2 regions of the Brevibacillus sp. SIMBA_040 genome follow, and region 1 is predicted to be linked to the other one. Evidence: riboswitches for the same ligand, from Rfam matches in the RefSeq annotation. Region 1 holds a riboswitch; the other holds the start of a gene.

Evidence for each region. A riboswitch is a leader RNA that binds a small molecule or an ion and turns the genes downstream of it on or off. The one in region 1 is predicted to bind glycine.
Region 2: another riboswitch for glycine. It lies ahead of gcvT (glycine cleavage system aminomethyltransferase GcvT); the one in region 1 lies ahead of SB752_RS06930 (amino acid permease).

Annotation. Positions count from the first base shown of each region.
Region 1 is NZ_JAWRXI010000003.1:265,745-274,617, forward strand. It holds gene SB752_RS06910 (5'-nucleotidase C-terminal domain-containing protein) at 1-871, opposite strand, end outside; gene SB752_RS06915 (PstS family phosphate ABC transporter substrate-binding protein) at 1,097-2,197, shown strand; gene SB752_RS06920 (hypothetical protein) at 2,359-3,129, shown strand; gene SB752_RS06925 (DMT family transporter) at 3,136-4,017, opposite strand; gene SB752_RS06930 (amino acid permease) at 4,233-5,624, opposite strand; glycine riboswitch at 5,983-6,043, opposite strand; glycine riboswitch at 6,046-6,144, opposite strand; gene SB752_RS06935 (adenine deaminase) at 6,340-8,169, opposite strand; gene SB752_RS06940 (LysR substrate-binding domain-containing protein) at 8,255-8,873, opposite strand, start outside.
Region 2 is NZ_JAWRXI010000002.1:523,269-532,141, forward strand. It holds gene SB752_RS05575 (lipoate--protein ligase family protein) at 1-434, opposite strand, end outside; gene SB752_RS05580 (undecaprenyldiphospho-muramoylpentapeptide beta-N-acetylglucosaminyltransferase) at 514-1,581, opposite strand; gene gcvPB (aminomethyl-transferring glycine dehydrogenase subunit GcvPB) at 1,688-3,157, opposite strand; gene gcvPA (aminomethyl-transferring glycine dehydrogenase subunit GcvPA) at 3,150-4,502, opposite strand; gene gcvT (glycine cleavage system aminomethyltransferase GcvT) at 4,544-5,647, opposite strand; glycine riboswitch at 5,825-5,939, opposite strand; glycine riboswitch at 5,940-6,036, opposite strand; gene SB752_RS05600 (DEAD/DEAH box helicase) at 6,258-7,958, shown strand; gene SB752_RS05605 (YqhG family protein) at 8,005-8,873, shown strand, end outside.

The sequences.
Region 1 (8,873 bases):
AGGAAAGACTGTCTACCTTTTCGCCGTCCCAGCGCGGAACGTTCGGTGTCGTTACGCCAATAATCCCAACTTTGATACTGTCTACAACGGCGATTGTGTATGGTTTAACAAAAGACTTTCCATCCTTGGTCGTAATATTTGCGCCGAGAACAGGGAATTTTACTTCTTTTTCGATTCGCTTGATCAAGTCGAGACCAAAATTGAATTCATGATTGCCTAAGGTCATCGCATCGTAGTTCATAGCATTCATGGCTACCGAAACAGGGTGCGTAACCTCAGGTTTTTTTCGATAAATATCATCTGTCAAAATATTACCTTGGTAAGTATCGCCGTTGTCGATAAGAAGTACATGTGGATTGGATTTCTTTACTTCATTTACATAGGTCGAGATTCGAGCAAGACCATTGTTTGTGGTTTCTTTTCCATCCTCATAAACATAACCGTACAGGTTGCCGTGAACATCCGATGTACCGAGAATCGTGATAGTGGTTGTATCTGCTTCTGTTGTTGTGACTGGAGCAGGTGCGACCGGTGCAGGTGCCACAGGGGGCTTCGTTGCCGGAACGATAGGTGCTGCAGGCTTTGAAGTATTTGCAGCTTGCTGCGCCGGTGATTGTTTCGCCGCAGGAGCTGCTGCTGCCACTGTCCCTTCTGGCAATTGAAGAACTTGTCCGATACGCAGGAAGTTCACATCAGGCAATTGATTAACCTCTTGCATGGCAGCTACAGTCGTTCCGTGATTTCTTGAGATGCGCCACAGGGTATCCCCTTTTTTCACCGCATAGGTTTGTGCGGCAGCCATACTCGCAAATAGCGTAGAGAATAGCAGTAGAAAAGATAAGAGCAGTGTAACGTGTTTTCTTTGCCTCATGAAGTCCTCCTAAAGTGAGTAATTTTGGTTACTTTTCCCATTATAAAGAAAAATAAGTATCAGAGGATTGAAAGTAAGAAAAATATAACGAAATATTTATAATCAAAACCCAAAAAATGGAATTTAAACAAAGTGGGGCGGAGTATCGTGAAAGTAAACTGGCTAGAAAAAATAATGATTTGTATTATTTTGCTCTTTTTCCTTGGGCTCTTGGGGTTCGTAGCCATGATATTCTCGTTATTTTCTGAGGATACGAAGTTTTACACGCTATTTGTCATAGTCGCAACGAGTGTGCTTGCTATATTTATCGTCTGGCGAATTTTCATCCCGGTCCGCGCGCGGATATTTAATCGCTCTCTCATTGCTTTTTTCTCTCTAGCAGCACTTACTGCAGCGGGATACGAGATCAAGGAAGCCTATGTAAACAGCATTCCGACTGTAAGCGAGCAGGATTTTGTTTTGGATGAATACCAGCCATACCGTGAGAATACAAAGGCCGCGAAGCTGGACGAGTCGTCAACGCTCAAGCTAGAGGGAGATTTGCCGAAAATGGACGGAGCGACGGCTCTGTATCCCTTGTACGCTGCGTTTGCCCAGGCGGTTTATCCGAAGAAGCAGTACAACCAATTCGATAGTGAGGTTATGGCGAGTACAACTCCAGAGGCCTATAAAAATTTGATGGAAGGAAGCGTAGATGTAATCTTTGCGGCGGGACCATCAGAGCAGCAGCTGGAAGAAGCGAAAAGCAAAGGCGTTGAGCTGAAGCTGACACCGATCGGACGCGAGGCCTTCGTATTTTTTGTCAACGCTTCAAATCCGGTAAAGGGACTGTCGATGGAGCAAATCCAAAGTATTTATGAAGGGAAGATTACAAACTGGCAGGAGGTAGGCGGCCAAAATGAAAACATTCGTGCCTTCCAACGCCCGGAAAATAGTGGCAGCCAGACGATGTTGGAAAAAATCATGGCAAATAAAAAGATCATGACGCCGCCTAAGGACGATGTGGTGGGAGGAATGGGGGGAATTATTGATAGAACGGCCAACTATAAAAATTACGACAATGCGATCGGGTATTCATTCTTGTTTTTCGCTACAGAAATGGTGAACAACGGGAATATCCGACTGCTCGAAGTAAACGGAGTCATGCCTGAAAAAAGGACAATCGTGAATAAGGAGTATCTGTTCGCGGCGGAATTTTATGCGGTGACAGCAGGAAGTAAAAATCCGAATGTCCCACGCTTGATCGAGTGGATTGTGTCTGAGCAGGGACAGTCTCTCGTAGAAAAGACGGGATATACACCTGTTGCGGCTGCAAATCGTCAATAGAAAAAAACGGGAAAAACCAATCCTACTTAATTAGAGGATTGGTTCTTTTTTTGATGAAAGCCCGTCAATGCCAAGGTTATAGGCTCATCAGTGGTGACAGCCTACGTACTTGCTTTACAATGAAGGGAAATAGAATCGTATTTACATCGGAGGTTACTGACTTGGAGTGGTTCGACGAATTTGATTGGAAAGTCGCTTTTCCAGAAAGGCGAATTTATCTCATGCGCCAGCATAACTGGGCATTTGCGGCATGGGAGATCGAAAAGCTAAAAGGAAATCTGCAGCCAAAGTCATTGCTCATGCATGTAGATGCCCATTTGGATGATACCCCGGACGGTGTCTTTGTTCCAGGCTTGCATGAGGCACAGAGTGTGGAGCAGCTAATCGCTGTGGCACAGGGACACGACTATGCGAGCGGCCGTGTATGTCCGTCAGATTGCATGCAGATTGATAATTTTATATGGGCAGCGGTCGCGAGAGACACGATCGGAGAAACCATTTTTGTGTCTCATCAGGATGACGAGGTGCTGTCACTGGATATGCTTCGCTATGATGCGGTCCATAAACGAAATGAAAACTGTCAAAACATCATCGCCAAGCTGCCCGAGGGCTGCACCTACAAGCATCAGCGCTATATGGACGTGCCTGCTTTTTTAAACGAGCGTGACTATCAGAGGTGGAGCACGGAGCAAACCAAGATTCTCGATCTCGATCTTGATTATTTCAATCTATCCGAAGACATTACGCCCAAGCTCATGCCAGAAGCACAGATTCGCGACGAATTACAGGCATTGCGAAGCCTGCATCAATGGGATGCGGTTACGGTTGCTCTTTCTCCCGAGTATTGCGGGGGAAAAGAGGAAGCCGCCTTTTTACTTGCGATATTTTTGGAGACCTTCGAGCTAGAGCTTGTGGCGGGACAACGATGGTAATGCTTTCTAGCTTTTTTCTCCTACTGCCAGAGAGATTAAAATCACGATAAGCGCGGCAATGGAGTTCCATGTTACCTGATCCCCTAAAATGAGCGTTCCAAGCAGGATGCCGAATAAAGGAACCAAATAATTGGTAAGGGATGCAAATGCGGCGTTCGTGCGCCTGATGAGCGTATTGTAGAGCATGTAGACAATTCCAGCCTGAACTACACCTAATATTACGACGTCAATCACCTGCTGCCAGCTCAAGCTGATATGAAAAGGATTTTCAAAGAGAATGGCAAGTGGCAGCAAAAGGACCGAGGCAACAAATAAAACATTGCGAATAGCTAAAATCGATGAAATGGGTGGCAGGTGCTTCAGTAAAATAAGAGAGAGTGCAAAGCTCATGGATGCTCCGACGAGAGCTAAATAGCCCATTACATTTCCGCTAAAAGAAAGAGAGGAAAGGGTAGGGCCAAACAGCAGGCACAAGCCCCCAAAGCCGATGAAAATACTGACCCTTTTCCAGGGTGAAAGCTTTTCTCGTGGTGCTGCTATTTTCATGAAAATCAGGGTGAAAATCGGCACCGTGCCAAGCAAAATGGAAGCTGTGCTGCTATTGATGTACTGCTGCCCCCAGCCGATCAAAATGAAAGGAATAACAGCCTCAAGCAGTGCAATCCAAATAAATAAGCTCCACACTTTTCGACCAAGGCGGCCAGCTGACCGTTTTTCTTTTTTTCCATTGAACAAATGGAGGATGGCTAGAGTGACAGTGCCAAGTATGGCTTTGTACGCGGCGAGCGTAACGGGCGTGATAGAGCCGATGACTAAATCGACAAAGAAAAACTGCGAGCCCCAGATGATTCCGATACCGAGCAAGAGCAAATAATTGATTGTATTCATACGAAAGGTCCTCGCTTTTTAGATGGTAATGAGTTGATAGATGTGAAAGCTATTCAGAGGTGCAGGCGCCTTGACTTCATCGTAAGTCGAGCGAGAGGCGGCTTCAATGAAGAAAAAGACTATCTGTATCGGTACAGATTTAGGAAAGAAAAGTTCCAAAACAAAAACATCCCGCTCTCACCATTTCAAGTGAAAGCGGGATGCTTGCGTTTTTTCTAGCTTACAGATTTGTTATCCGCTACGTTATTATGATTGATTTGATCAGCGTTTGGCTTGCGCATTTTATAAATCGCTACCAGCATAATAAACCATACCGGAGTGACGAACAGCGCCACACGCGTGTCTTCTGCCAGTGCCAGAACGACGAGAATAAACGCGAGGAAAGCAAGAATCAAGTAGTTGGAGAAAGGAAACAAGGGTAGCTTGAATTTGTTTACTGCTGCCAGATCCGGTCTTGTTTTCCGGTATTTCAGGTGACAGATGACGGTAATTCCCCAGATAAAGAGGAAACAAACCGTTGATACGCTTGTGATGAGGGTAAATACGCCCTCAGGCATGACATAGTTCAATATGACAGAAATCAGGATGACAATCGTGGAAAAGAACAGTGCATTGGAAGGGACTTTTCCTGCTGTCAGCTTTGTAAATGGGACAGGTGCATTTTTCTCTTTCGCCAGTGAGAAAACCATCCGGCTTGTACTAAAGATGGCGCTGTTACATGCCGAAGCTGCCGATGTGAGCACGACGAAGTTAACGATTCCAGCAGCTGCAGCGATACCGATTACCGCGAATACTTGGACAAACGGACTTTCTGTTGGAACGATGGCGCTCCATGGATAAATACTCATGATCACGATCAGTGCCCCGATGTAGAAAATCAGGATGCGGATCGGGATGTTGTTGATTGCTTTCGGAATTACTTTTTCAGGGTCTTTGGTTTCACCGGCTGTCAGTCCGACGAGCTCAATCCCAACGAACGCAAACACGACCATCTGGAATGAGAGAAGGAAGCCGTTTATCCCATTCGGGAACATACCTCCGTGGCTCCAGAGATTGGTGAAGCTCGATGGACCTGAATTAGTAGAGAACCCTTTGATAATCATGAAGAGTCCAACCACAATCAAACCGAGAATCGCAATAACCTTGATTAACGCGAACCAGAATTCCATTTCACCAAAAAGCTTGACCGTTGCCAGATTCATGATGAGCAAAACGACAAGTGCGATTAATCCTGGCATCCACTGTGGTACTTCTGGGAACCAGTATTGGGTATAGAGTCCAACTGCGGTCAAGTCAGCCATGGCAATCGATATCCAGCAAAACCAGTACGTCCAGCCAGTGACGAATGCTGCCATGTTTCCCAAGTAGTCTTTTACAAAATCAACGAAAGAATGATAGTTCAAATTCGATAGAAGCAGCTCTCCTAGAGCGCGCATAATTAAAAAACAAATAATCCCGGTAATTAGGTAGGCAAATAAAATAGAAGGCCCAGCTAAATGAATGGATTTACCTGCGCCGAGAAATAATCCGGTACCAATAGCTCCACCAATCGCGATTAATTGTACGTGTCTGTTTTTCAGACCTCTTTCTAGTGTTTGTTCTTGCATATGATCCCCCACTTTCTCGTTTGTGTAAGCAGTTTGCAATTAAGATGATTTTATATATGTTAATAATAAATATAAATCAGTGAATTGCAAATTAAATTTCCAATAAAAGTTATTTTTCTGTCTGATTTTTATTGGAAAAAACGCTTACAAATTTGAATATAACAAAAATTTAGTTTAATAAGAAATGACTTAGTCCCTACATTTGCTCGGGTCTTTTGATGCGAGTGATGCATGTAACCCCCCTTTTGATTGAGTGATTCCTATCTTTCACTGATACTTTCATCCGTTATCGCGTTATCGTAAGTGAAGTTTTTGAAAGTACAAAAAAAGGCAGAGAAAAATAGGAGTAGTCCCATTTTCTCTGTCCTTTTACCTGAGAGTATAACTCCTTTGGTGGCCGCGAAGGCTCTCTCCAGAGATGCGTCCTATTGTGGTCCTTTTACCTGAGAGATTTGCCCTATGATCAGGACTTGCTCCTTCGGTGCCGAACATTACGTCCAGTCTCTCCCACAATACTCAACCGCTTATGTTTTTCATATGTGTCCCTTACATATTAATGATTGGATAGATGAAAGTCAAACAAAAATTATGAATTAAGAAACTATTTAAAATATATCTTGCTAGATTCATCAGCTATTTAAGTAAAACGTAATAAAAAGACAGCAGGGAGATTGAGGCCCCTGCTGTCCTTGTAATAGACGTATTTACGCATGGCTTATTCAACAAAAAGGGAGACTTTCTCAAAGCCAGCATCCGAGATACGAATCAACCCGGTATCCGAAATGTGGAGGGTAGGGATGACGACGAGAGCGAGCAAGGATAGCGTCATAAATGCGTAATTCATCGTGCAGCCAGCCGAAGCAAGTGCACGGCTGATCGCCATCGATTGCTCCACGACAGTCTCGTAAGGCTCAGTCGACATCAAGCCGGCAAGACGCAGCGGCAGCTCGACCAGGTCGTTGCCGGAAGACGCGATCGCAATTCCTCCCTGCATGCTGATCACGGCGTTGGCTGCTCTCGCCATTTGTTCGTCGTCGTTTCCGATGACGAGGACATTGTGGCAGTCATGTGCAACCGTCATGGCAATCGCAGCGGGCTGGTCGAATCCGACGTTGCCAACGATCCCGATAGCAGAGCCTCCTGTTTTCCCGTGACGCTCAAAGATAGCCATTTTGCACAATGTGCTCTCAGGAGTAATAGCTAGCAGTCCGTCTTTCACTGGAACCTCGGCGAATATTTCCTCGGTTTCTACATGGTTTTCTCTCACCATCGCAACACGCGTTTTGATCGTTCCGAATTGATTCGGTGTCTGGATGTGGAAGCTGGCAGGAGTAAGCTCAGGGGTGAGCTTTACTGAGTTGATCGCATAATCGGGATAATCAAAAGCGGCCAGTTCTACCGTCATGGCGCCATTTTCCGCAACGACCTCGCCACGGGCAATGGTCATCACGACATTCACATCCGCTAAATTCCCGTCGAGCAAAATAATATCCGCAATCGTGCCAGGTGTAACCGAACCGACATCTCTTGCTACACCAAAGCGCTCAGCCGTATTGAGGGTTGCCATCTGGAAGGCAGTCACTGGCTTTACTCCCTGAGAAATGGCATGTCTCACGATAAAATTCATGTGGCCTTCTTCTTTTAACGAATCGCAAATACGGTCATCCGAAACTAGCATCATGCGCCGGGAATCGAGTCCTTGCTCGGTATGCGCTTTGATCGTAGCAGCTACGTCATGCCAGGCAGAACCACGGCGCATTTTTGCGTACATGCCGAGGCGCACGCGATTCGCGACATCTTCCTTTGTCACACACTCATGATCGCCAGAAACACCAGCGGCAGCATAGGCAGACAGTCGTGGATCGTTGGACGGCCAGGTATAATGTCCATCTACGACTTTCCCAGCCCGCAACGTAGCTTGAATTTCCCCAATCATTTTGGGATCACCATAGACGACACCCGGGAAGTTCATGACCTCTCCGAGCGCAATCATGTCTGGTCCCCAGCTCAGTGCTTCCGCCACTTCAGCGGGCCCGAATTCTGCACCAGCTGTCTCAAAGGTCGGATTCGTAGATGGAACACAAGAAGCTACTTGCATATAAGCCGCCATTGGTGTTTGGCGTGCTTCGTCCAGCATAATGCGCAAGCCGGGGAGACCAAGTACGTTCGAAATTTCATGCGCATCAAAAAAGCCGCCAGTCGTTCCGAGCGGGAGTACCGCATTGGCAAATTGTGTGACGGACAACATACTGCTTTCAATATGACAATGCCCGTCCAACAGACCGGGGGCAATGTATTTTCCGTTTGCCTCAATGACACGTGTAGCGTCATCAATCATGCCTTCTACAAATGGCCCAACATATGCGATACGCGTGCCAACGACAGCGACACAAATATCCGATAAAATTTCCCCTGACACGACGTTTACCAAGCTTCCATTGCGGATAAAGAGCGTCGCTTTCTTTTCCCCTCTGGAAAAAGCAACGAGGTCTGGGATACAATCTGCCAGTTGCGGTCTAGCGAATTTGGCTGCTACATCGTTCATTTTCTTCTACCACCTCTTAAAAATCTGGTTTGCGTTATATCATATCTTACATAGGGGATGAAACATAGTCTAGTCGATGAAAAGGCTATTCCCTGACATAATGCTCTTTCAAATACTCAACAAATCGATCAACGACATTCAAGTGCAAGGAAGCCTTCCGGTAGAGCATCCATGTTTTTCGAGTGATAGCTTGTTCGTCTAATGTGCTCAGGTCCATGCAGTACAATCCGTCCTCGGGCTTCACAAAGACGCTGGGGACAATGGCGTATCCCAACTGATTTTTGACCATTTCCGTACAGGTTTCGTAGCTGTCCACTTTCATCGTAATGTTGGGGGGAGCGAAAAATCGTTCGTTCCACCAGCTTTCGATGGTTTGGTGCAGAGAGGAGTACGTATAGTTTTTGTATTTGTGTGCTGCCTTTCGTTCTATTTTGGGAATGATTCGCGGCAATTGAGGCAGTTGATCTAACCGAATGTCTTCATTGGAAATGACGCAGATTCGCTCTTCGTCAATCAGATGCTTTTGGTCAAACCACTTGTAATCTCCTCGTATAATCGCCACATGTATATCTTCGCTTAATAACAACTCGAATATTTCTGAACTTAGTCCCGAGTCCACGTTAATATCAATTTTCGGATACTGATAGATAAATTCTTTTAAAAGAGGCGGAAGCTTGTAGCGGCCAAAATAACTGGTGAAGCCA
Region 2 (8,873 bases), on a different contig from region 1:
GAGCCTGGCGAGTTGTACTTCTCTTTTTCCTCTTCGCTGGCGAGCGAAACCATTTCCGCTTGAAGCCCCAGATTTTGAAATCCATGCAAGAGCCCCAGGCTAATGATTTTGTAAGCTTCTGTCACGCCCGTCGGCATTTTGGGATGCTCCTCGGATACGATGACACTGTAGGTCAGCTCCTGATCGTGCAGGACGGCTCTCCCCCCTGTTGGACGGCGAACAAAGCCAAGACCTCTTTTATGTACTTCATCCATGTTAATTTCCTTTACTGCCTTTTGGAAATATCCGATCGACAACGTTGCCGGATCCCATGTATAAAAGCGAACGGTAGGTCCTACCTTTCCTTCGCTGTGCAATTGCAAAATCGCTTCGTCTACTGCCATATTCATCGCGGGAGACATCGGCTCCGTCACGATATAGCGCCACTGTTCCATAGTAATAGTACCTCCTCATAGGCAACGCCTTCATTGTACGCTGGTCTGGCAAAATTCTGCAAGCTTCTAATGGGCTAAATCAGTTGGCGACCTCCTGTAAAACGGCGATCACCCGGGCCATGGCATCCTGCTGCTTTGCTTGCTGCATCCGCTGCACGATCGCCGCTCGCTGCTCCATCAGCGAGGTAATCGCCTGCACAAATGCCTCGTCCGTGATATCCTCTTCCTGCAGCACATGGCAAAAGCCTTGCTTCTCAAAGGAGCGAGCATTCACTATCTGGTCTCCCCGACTCGCTGCCCGTGACAATGGAATCAGAAGCATCGGCTTCTGCATCGTTAAAAATTCAAAAATGGCATTCGAGCCGGCGCGGGATATAACCAAATCTGCCATCGCTATTAGATCAGCCAGTTCTTCCTGAACGTACTCGTACTGGCGGTATCCCGGTAGCTGAATTTGTTCGTCTACTTGTCCTTTTCCGCAAATATGTACAATCTGATAAGTCGCCAGCAGTTGTGTGAGATTGTTCCGGACCGCTTCATTAATTCGCCGTGCTCCCAGGCTCCCGCCCATCACGAGTAAGACGGGTTTATTTTTGGCAAACCCACAATAGGCGAGTCCTTGATCGCCTCTCCCACGCATCAGCTCTTCTCGCACAACTGCCCCTACGTGAATCCCTTTTTCCTGCGGCAATTGACCAACCGTTTCTGGAAACGTAGCACAAATCTTGTTTGCAAAGGGCGTAGCCAGGCGATTTGCCAATCCTGGGGTCAAATCCGACTCATGTATAACCACTGGCTGGCGATTCAGCCATCCTCCGAGTACTACCGGTACAGAGACAAAGCCGCCCTTGGAAAAGATCACTTGCGGCTTCCACGTTCGCAAAAAGCGATAAGCTTGCCAGATTCCTTTCGTTACACGTAACGGATCAGTGATATTTTTCCAATCAAAATAGCGGCGAAGCTTACCAGAGGATATCCCTACGTAACGAACACCGGGCATACCTGATACTAGTTCTCGCTCGATGCCAATCGTAGAGCCGATATAAGCTACCTCCCAGCCCGCCTGAATAAAATAAGGAATCAAGGCCAGATTGACAGTCACATGCCCTGCCGAGCCTCCACCTGTAAACGCAATACGCTTTTTCATCACGCTCTCCTCCCACATCCCTAGGGAATCGCTATCCCCATCCATGATAGCAGCAACTGGAAAGAAAAGCCGCCCATAACGAACAGGCGGCTTGGCAAAAAAAGTATTACGCTTGAGGTTGATAACGAAGGATCGGTTTTCTGGCAGCTGTTGCCTCATCCAAACGTTTTACAACAGTCGTATGAGGTGCTTCCTGTACAATTTCCGGATTTTCCTCACACTCGCGAGCGATTTGCAGCATGACATCGATGAATTCATCTAGTGTTTCTTTCGTTTCTGTTTCCGTTGGTTCAATCATCAAGCACTCATCCACGATAAGCGGGAAGTAAATGGTTGGTGGATGGTAGCCGAAGTCGAGCAAGCGCTTCGCGATATCTAATGTACGAACACCCAATTTCTTTTGGTTCACGCCAGACAATACGAACTCATGCTTGCACACGCGGTCAAATGGCAGGTTGTACGCTGTTGCCAGACGACGCATCATGTAGTTTGCACTGAGTACCGCATTTTGAGAAACCTGGAGCAAGCCTTCAGGACCCATCGTACGGATGTAGCTGTATGCACGAACGAGGATACCGAAGTTTCCGTTATAGCCTTTTACCCGACCAATGGAATTCGGGCGATTGCTATCCCAGTAGAAGGTTCCGTCTTCTTTCTTGGCAACGATCGGAGTTGGCAGGAATGGCTCCAGCACCTTTTTAACCCCAACCGGACCCGCACCAGGACCGCCACCACCGTGAGGACCTGTGAATGTTTTATGCAAGTTCAAGTGCACGACGTCAAAGCCCATGTCCCCTGGACGAGCGATGCCGAGAATCGCATTGGCATTTGCTCCATCATAATACAAGAGACCGCCGGCTTCGTGAACGATGCTCGCCATTTCCACGATGTCTTCTTCAAACAGCCCCAGAGTATTCGGGTTAGTCAGCATCAATGCTGCTGTATCCGAGCCAACTGCATCACGCAGAGCCTGGATATCAACCAAACCGCGCTCATCAGAAGCAATCGTGATGATGTCCAAACCTGCAACCGCTGCAGAAGCAGGGTTCGTTCCGTGGGCGGAGTTAGGCACAATCACTTTTGTACGGTGGCCTTCTCCGCGGCTTTCATGGTAAGCGCGGATCATCATCAGACCAGTCCACTCACCTGCTGCACCTGCTGCCGGCTGCAATGTAACTGCGTCCATTCCTGTGATTTCAGCCAGCTCGTCTTGCAGATTGTACAAGAGCTCCAGCGCGCCCTGAACGGTTTCTTCCGGTTGATAAGGATGTGTCTGGGCAAAGCCAGCATAACGCGCAATATCCTCGTTAATTTTCGGATTGTATTTCATCGTGCAAGAACCAAGCGGGTAAAAACCGTTGTCTACCCCATGGTTGCGACGCGACAGTTCGGTATAGTGACGCACCAGCTGCAGCTCGGATACTTCCGGCAGCTCAGCTGGACTCTCACGAATCAGATGCTTTGGCAGCAAAGAAGCAACCTCTACCTCAGGTACATCAAGCGCAGGCAAATTGTAGCCCACACGGCCTGGTTTGCTCATTTCAAAGATTAGTGCTTTCTCCTGGTCGTTACGCACGTGTGATCGCCTCCAATTCAGCCGCGAGTGTATCGATCTCTTCTTTGGTTCTCAGCTCGGTTACTGCGATCAAGGTATGCTGAGCCAGCTCTGGATAATCCAGTCCGAGATCGTAGCCACCGATGATGCCTGCGGAAAGCAGCTTTTTGTTCACATCAGCAACTGGTTTGTTCAGCTTCACGATAAATTCATTGAAGAACGGCGAAGCATTCACTACCTCCAGCCCTTTTGCTTCCAGGGCTTTTTTGGCGTAATGAGCTTTTTGCAGGTTCATCATCGCCATTTCCTGTACACCATTTTTGCCGAGCGCTGTCAACGTAATCGCAGCTGCCAACGCGAGCAATGCTTGGTTTGAGCAAATATTGGATGTCGCTTTTTCACGACGGATGTGCTGTTCACGTGCTTGCAGAGTCAGCACGAACCCACGCTTGCCGTTCTCATCCTTGGTTTGACCAACGATACGACCTGGCATTTTGCGCATGAGCTTGGTTGTTGTTGCAAAGTAACCGCAGTGTGGTCCACCAAAGGATGCCGGGATACCGAATGGCTGCATGTCTCCTACCACGATGTCAGCTCCAAGCTTGCCTGGTGCTTCCAATACGCCCAGTGAGAGTGGATTGGATGAAGCAATCAGGAGAGCACCTTTTCCATGTGCGATCGGCTCAATCGCAGCCAGATCTTCTACGTTACCGAAGAAGTTTGGATACTGAACAATAACTGCCGCCGTATTATCATCGATGAGTGCTTCTAATGCAGCAGGATCGGTGACACCGTCACTGTTCGTACCTACTTCTACCAGCTCAACATTTTGACCATATGCGTAGGTTTTCAGCACGCCACGTGCTTCAGGATGGACAGCGCGAGAGACGATCACACGTTTTTTGCCTGTGTGACCAGCAGCCATCATTGCTGCCTCCGCCAAAGAAGTCGCTCCGTCGTACATCGAGGAGTTCGCTACTTCCATGCCAGTCAGCTCACATACCATTGTCTGGAATTCAAAAATAGCTTGTAGCTCGCCTTGGCTGATTTCAGGCTGGTACGGTGTGTAAGCCGTGAAGAACTCACCGCGCAAGAGCATATGATTCACTGTACTCGGTGTGTAGTGCTGATACACCCCTGCACCGAGGAAGTTTACATGTGTACTGAAATTTACGTTTTGATTGGCCAGACGTGTGAAGTACTTCACCAGATCAGGCTCAGACAGTGCTTCTGGAATATGGAGTGCACCTTTGAAGCGTACTTCCTCAGGGATGTCAGCGAACAGCTCATCGATGCTGGTAATTCCAAGCGTTTCCAGCATTTCGCGCTTGTCCTGATCGGTTTGTGGCAGGTAGCGGTATTTCACGAACGTTGTCCTCCTCTAATAGGATGTTTGGTGGTTACAGCTTAGTTTTTTGGACGTTTGTAGAACGGAGCAGCAACAACCTCTGCCTTTAAACGTTTTCCTCGAATTTCTACCTCGAGCTGCGTACCAATAGCCGCGTGCTCGGTTTTTACGAGTGCGAGACCGACGTTCTTTTTCAAGGTTGGCGACTGTGTACCTGTAGTCACCTCACCGATGAGCTCTTCTCCTGCGTATACAGGATAGTGCGTGCGCGGAATTCCGCGGTCGATCATTTCAATACCGACCAGTTTGCGAGGCGCACCGTTTTCTTTTTGTGCCTTCAGGGCTTCCTGACCGATGAACGCTACTTCTTTATCTACCTTCACCGCAAAGCCAATACCCGCTTCGATCGGAGTAATGTCCTTGCTCAGCTCTTGTCCGTAGAGTGGCAGCTTTGCTTCAAAACGCAGCGTGTCACGCGCACCGAGTCCGCATGGTAGAAGGCCGTCTTCCTGTCCTGCGAGAAGCAGGGAATCCCACAGTTTGACCGCTGTATCTGCGTCTAAATAAATTTCAAATCCGTCTTCACCCGTGTATCCTGTGCGAGATACAAGTGCCGAAATGCCATCGATGACGACATCACGCTCAAAGCGGAAAAACCCGATTTGGGACAAATCTGTCGTCGTCAGTTTTTGCAAAATCGATTCAGCCAGTGGGCCTTGAATCGCAATTTGAGCCGTTTGTGGAGAGATATTTTCAATGGTCACACCTGGAATCAAATGCTCCTGCAACCAGGCGTAGTCTTTGTCAATATTTCCAGCATTAATAACAAGCAGGTAATGGTCATCTGCGTATTTGTATACGAGCAGATCATCAATGGTCCCGCCATCTGGATAACATAGAACACTGTATTGTGCTTGCCCTACTGCGAGTTTGGACACGTCATTTGTCGTAACGTGCTGGAGGTAAGCGAGAGCATTCTCCCCTTTTACATCCACCTCTCCCATGTGGGAAACATCAAACAGACCAGCTTTTGTCCGTACCGCCTCGTGCTCTTGGCCAATACTTGAGAACTGCACAGGCAATTCCCATCCGCCGAAGTCGATTGTCTTTCCGCCATACTTTGCATATGAATCGAACAAAGGCGTTCGCTTCAGATTGGACATGTGTGGCACCTCCTGTTAACCATGCGTTATGGCATTTTTCCCCCTGAACTAGAAAACCTGGCTACGCCACGTGTGGCGGAGCCGCGGCTGCGCTTATACCGGATAGAAATTTCTCATTCCTACCAGTACAAAAAAGACAGAGTCGAAAAAACGGTACACCAAAATAAGGGTGCCCATTTTTCCTCCTCTGTCCTTGGTACCTGAGAGTTACCTTGCGAATCAAGTGAGTCGGGGTTCTCCTCACTTGCAAGTTTCCCCTTTGGTGGCTCCTTGCGAGCTCTCTCCAGAGTTGCGTCCAGTAGAGGTACTTTTGCCTGAGAGATTCACCGTTTCCGGCTTGCTCCTTCGGCGCTGCAGTGGTGCTCGCAGTCTCTCCCTGCTACTATCATTCGCGGTGGTTAGATGGTCATACATAAGTTATTGATAACTTTTCCATACTAGGAAAGGAACTTTCTCCTTTATCCTACCACGAGAGCAAGCAGTTGAAAATATACAAATTAACAGTCAGATTAAGAAATACTTAACAAAATGATATCCCATATAAAAAACGTTAAGCTTTTTAGATAATGACTTGAAAGTTATGGCAGAGCTACGCAAAGGAGTAACCAATATGCCGAATGTTCCTGTTTCATTTGATACGAGCTGGATTGATCCGCTCTCTGAACGTCTGCAGCAGGATGGGCCCTGGGACAAATGGGAGCTGTGGAAGCTCGCTTTGGAAGCAGAGGAGGCCATGGCTGTTCGTGAGTTTGACCAGCTGCAATGCCTGAAGTATTTACCTCTCTTATCCCCCTTTCCGCATCAGCTTCATACGGCTGAGCGTGTGCTTTTAGACATGCGTGGACGAGCCATTCTCGCAGATGAGGTAGGGCTGGGAAAAACGATCGAAGCTGGCTTGATCATGAAAGAGTACATGGTTCGCGGGCTGGCCAAAAAAATTCTCATCCTCGTTCCTGCATCCCTCGTCATTCAATGGACGAAAGAACTACAGCAAAAATTCGGGATTCCTGCCGTCGCCCAGAAAAAAGAGTATATGTGGCGTCAGCATGAGGTCGTCGTCGCTTCGATCGACACCGCCAAGCGTGATCCTCATCGCCGTCACGTGCTAGACATCGATTACGACATGCTCATCATCGATGAAGCACACAAGCTCAAAAACAAGCGAACCCGAAACTATCAATTTGTAAAGGAAATCCGCAAAAAATATTGTTTGCTGCTAACCGCAACTCCGATTCAAAACGAGATGGATGAGCTGTACAATCTGATCAATTTGCTAAAGCCCGGTCATCTCGGCCACACAACCTCTTTTTCCTCCAATTATGTGGAAGGCAAGCGCCAATCCAAAAACAGCGACAAGCTGCGTGAGGAAATTGAGAAGGTGATGATCCGAAACAAGCGCAGTGACGGCGGCATCCAGTTTACGAGTCGTCGCGTACAGTCGATTCCGATAGAGCTTTCAGCGGAGGAATTGGCCCTCTATGATGGTGTCACCCGCTTTGTTCGTGAACAGTACCAGTCTGGCATCGGCGGCTTCAATTCGCTTGCACTCATCACCTTACAGCGCGAGGTCTGTTCCAGCAAGGAAGCCTCGTTCATGACACTGTACAACATGCATCAAAGAATGGCGGAGGATTCCCCGCTACGCGAGCAAATCATCCATCTGGTCGAGATGATTAAAAAAATCGAGACGCATTCCAAAGCAGCAAAAACCGTTGAGCTGATTCAACAAATTAATGACAAGGTCATCATTTTCACAGAATATCGCGCCACCCAAAACTACTTGCAAAAATATTTGCATGATCACGGTATTACCTCCGTACCGTTTCGTGGCGGATTTAAGCGCAGTAAAAAAGACTGGATGACGGATTTGTTCCAAAATCGTGCGCAAGTATTAATCGCGACAGAGGCTGGCGGTGAAGGTATCAATCTCCAGTTTTGTAATCAGGTAATCAATTACGATCTTCCGTGGAATCCGATGCGTGTCGAGCAGCGAATCGGTCGTGTACATCGTTTGGGTCAAAAACGGGATGTGCATATTTACAACATGTCGACAATCGGCACGATCGAGGAAAACATCCTGAGCTTGCTCTATGAAAAAATTGATTTATTTGAAATGGTCATCGGTGAGCTGGACGATATTGTGGAGCGGCTTAGCCTGAGCCAGTCACTGGAGGAAAATCTGATTCAAATCATTATGGATTCACACTCCAATAAAGAAATGGCCCTGAAGCTGGACAATATGGGCCATGCTATACGTGCGGTGCGGCAAACACGATCAGAGACTCCATTAACGGAAGCTGCCGATCAATAAACGAACATAAGCACGCACTCTAAAACAAGAAAAGAGAGGCTCGCTCATGCAACAGCAACAGGTGCGGCAATTCATCGAACGCTATCTTGCCACTTTTTCGGCTCATATTGTAGAAACACATCCCGATTATTTCACTGTGAAGCTGCCGGTAGAAGTAGATAAAGACATCGGCAATCGCCCATTTTACTGGAGCTGGGTGGAAAAAATGAATCTCGCCTATCAGCCTCTGGTGCTGACATTTGCCTTCAACCCTGATCGCATGCCGGATGGAGTACGTGCCGAGCATATGCATTTGGGAGCAGCGCGGATGCAGCAAATTTTCGATTCAACGAAAAAGCACGGGCGATTTCTCTGTATGTACGAGCAAAGCCCGCTGGCGCTGGGAGCAGGTGGGAAACGTCGTTCTGCCCCACTCGTTCCATGGCTTGGACTGAATCTCAAACTATCACTTCTGTGTGACAAGAAGCGCGATATTTTATTGTATCTGGGGATTAACCTGCATAACCCGCGGATCGTACACGATTTTACCTCCTTCCTGTTTCAGTTGTCGCTCACACCCGCCATCCCGGATTACTTTTACACGTTGGACCGGAGGATAAGCATTGAGCAAGCGCTGGAGATGGCAAAGCAGGAAGTCAGTAGTGTGTTGGAAAAAGAAGATCAAAAGTGGGCTGAGGAAGCACGGGAGCGCTTGACGGAAGAACTGGCTATTCTTGCTGCGTATTACGAGGAACTGGCGCGGCGCGAACCCCCTGCTGAGGACGATGCATCAAAAGAAAGTGCAGAAGAAGAGGAAGAAGCCCAGGCACAAGAAGTGACTGTCGAAAATAATGTCCCGTCTGTTCCTGCGGTCTCACCTGCCAGCACCTTTGTCGAACAGCCGCAGACGCTTGACGAATATCGGTCCTCCGGTGG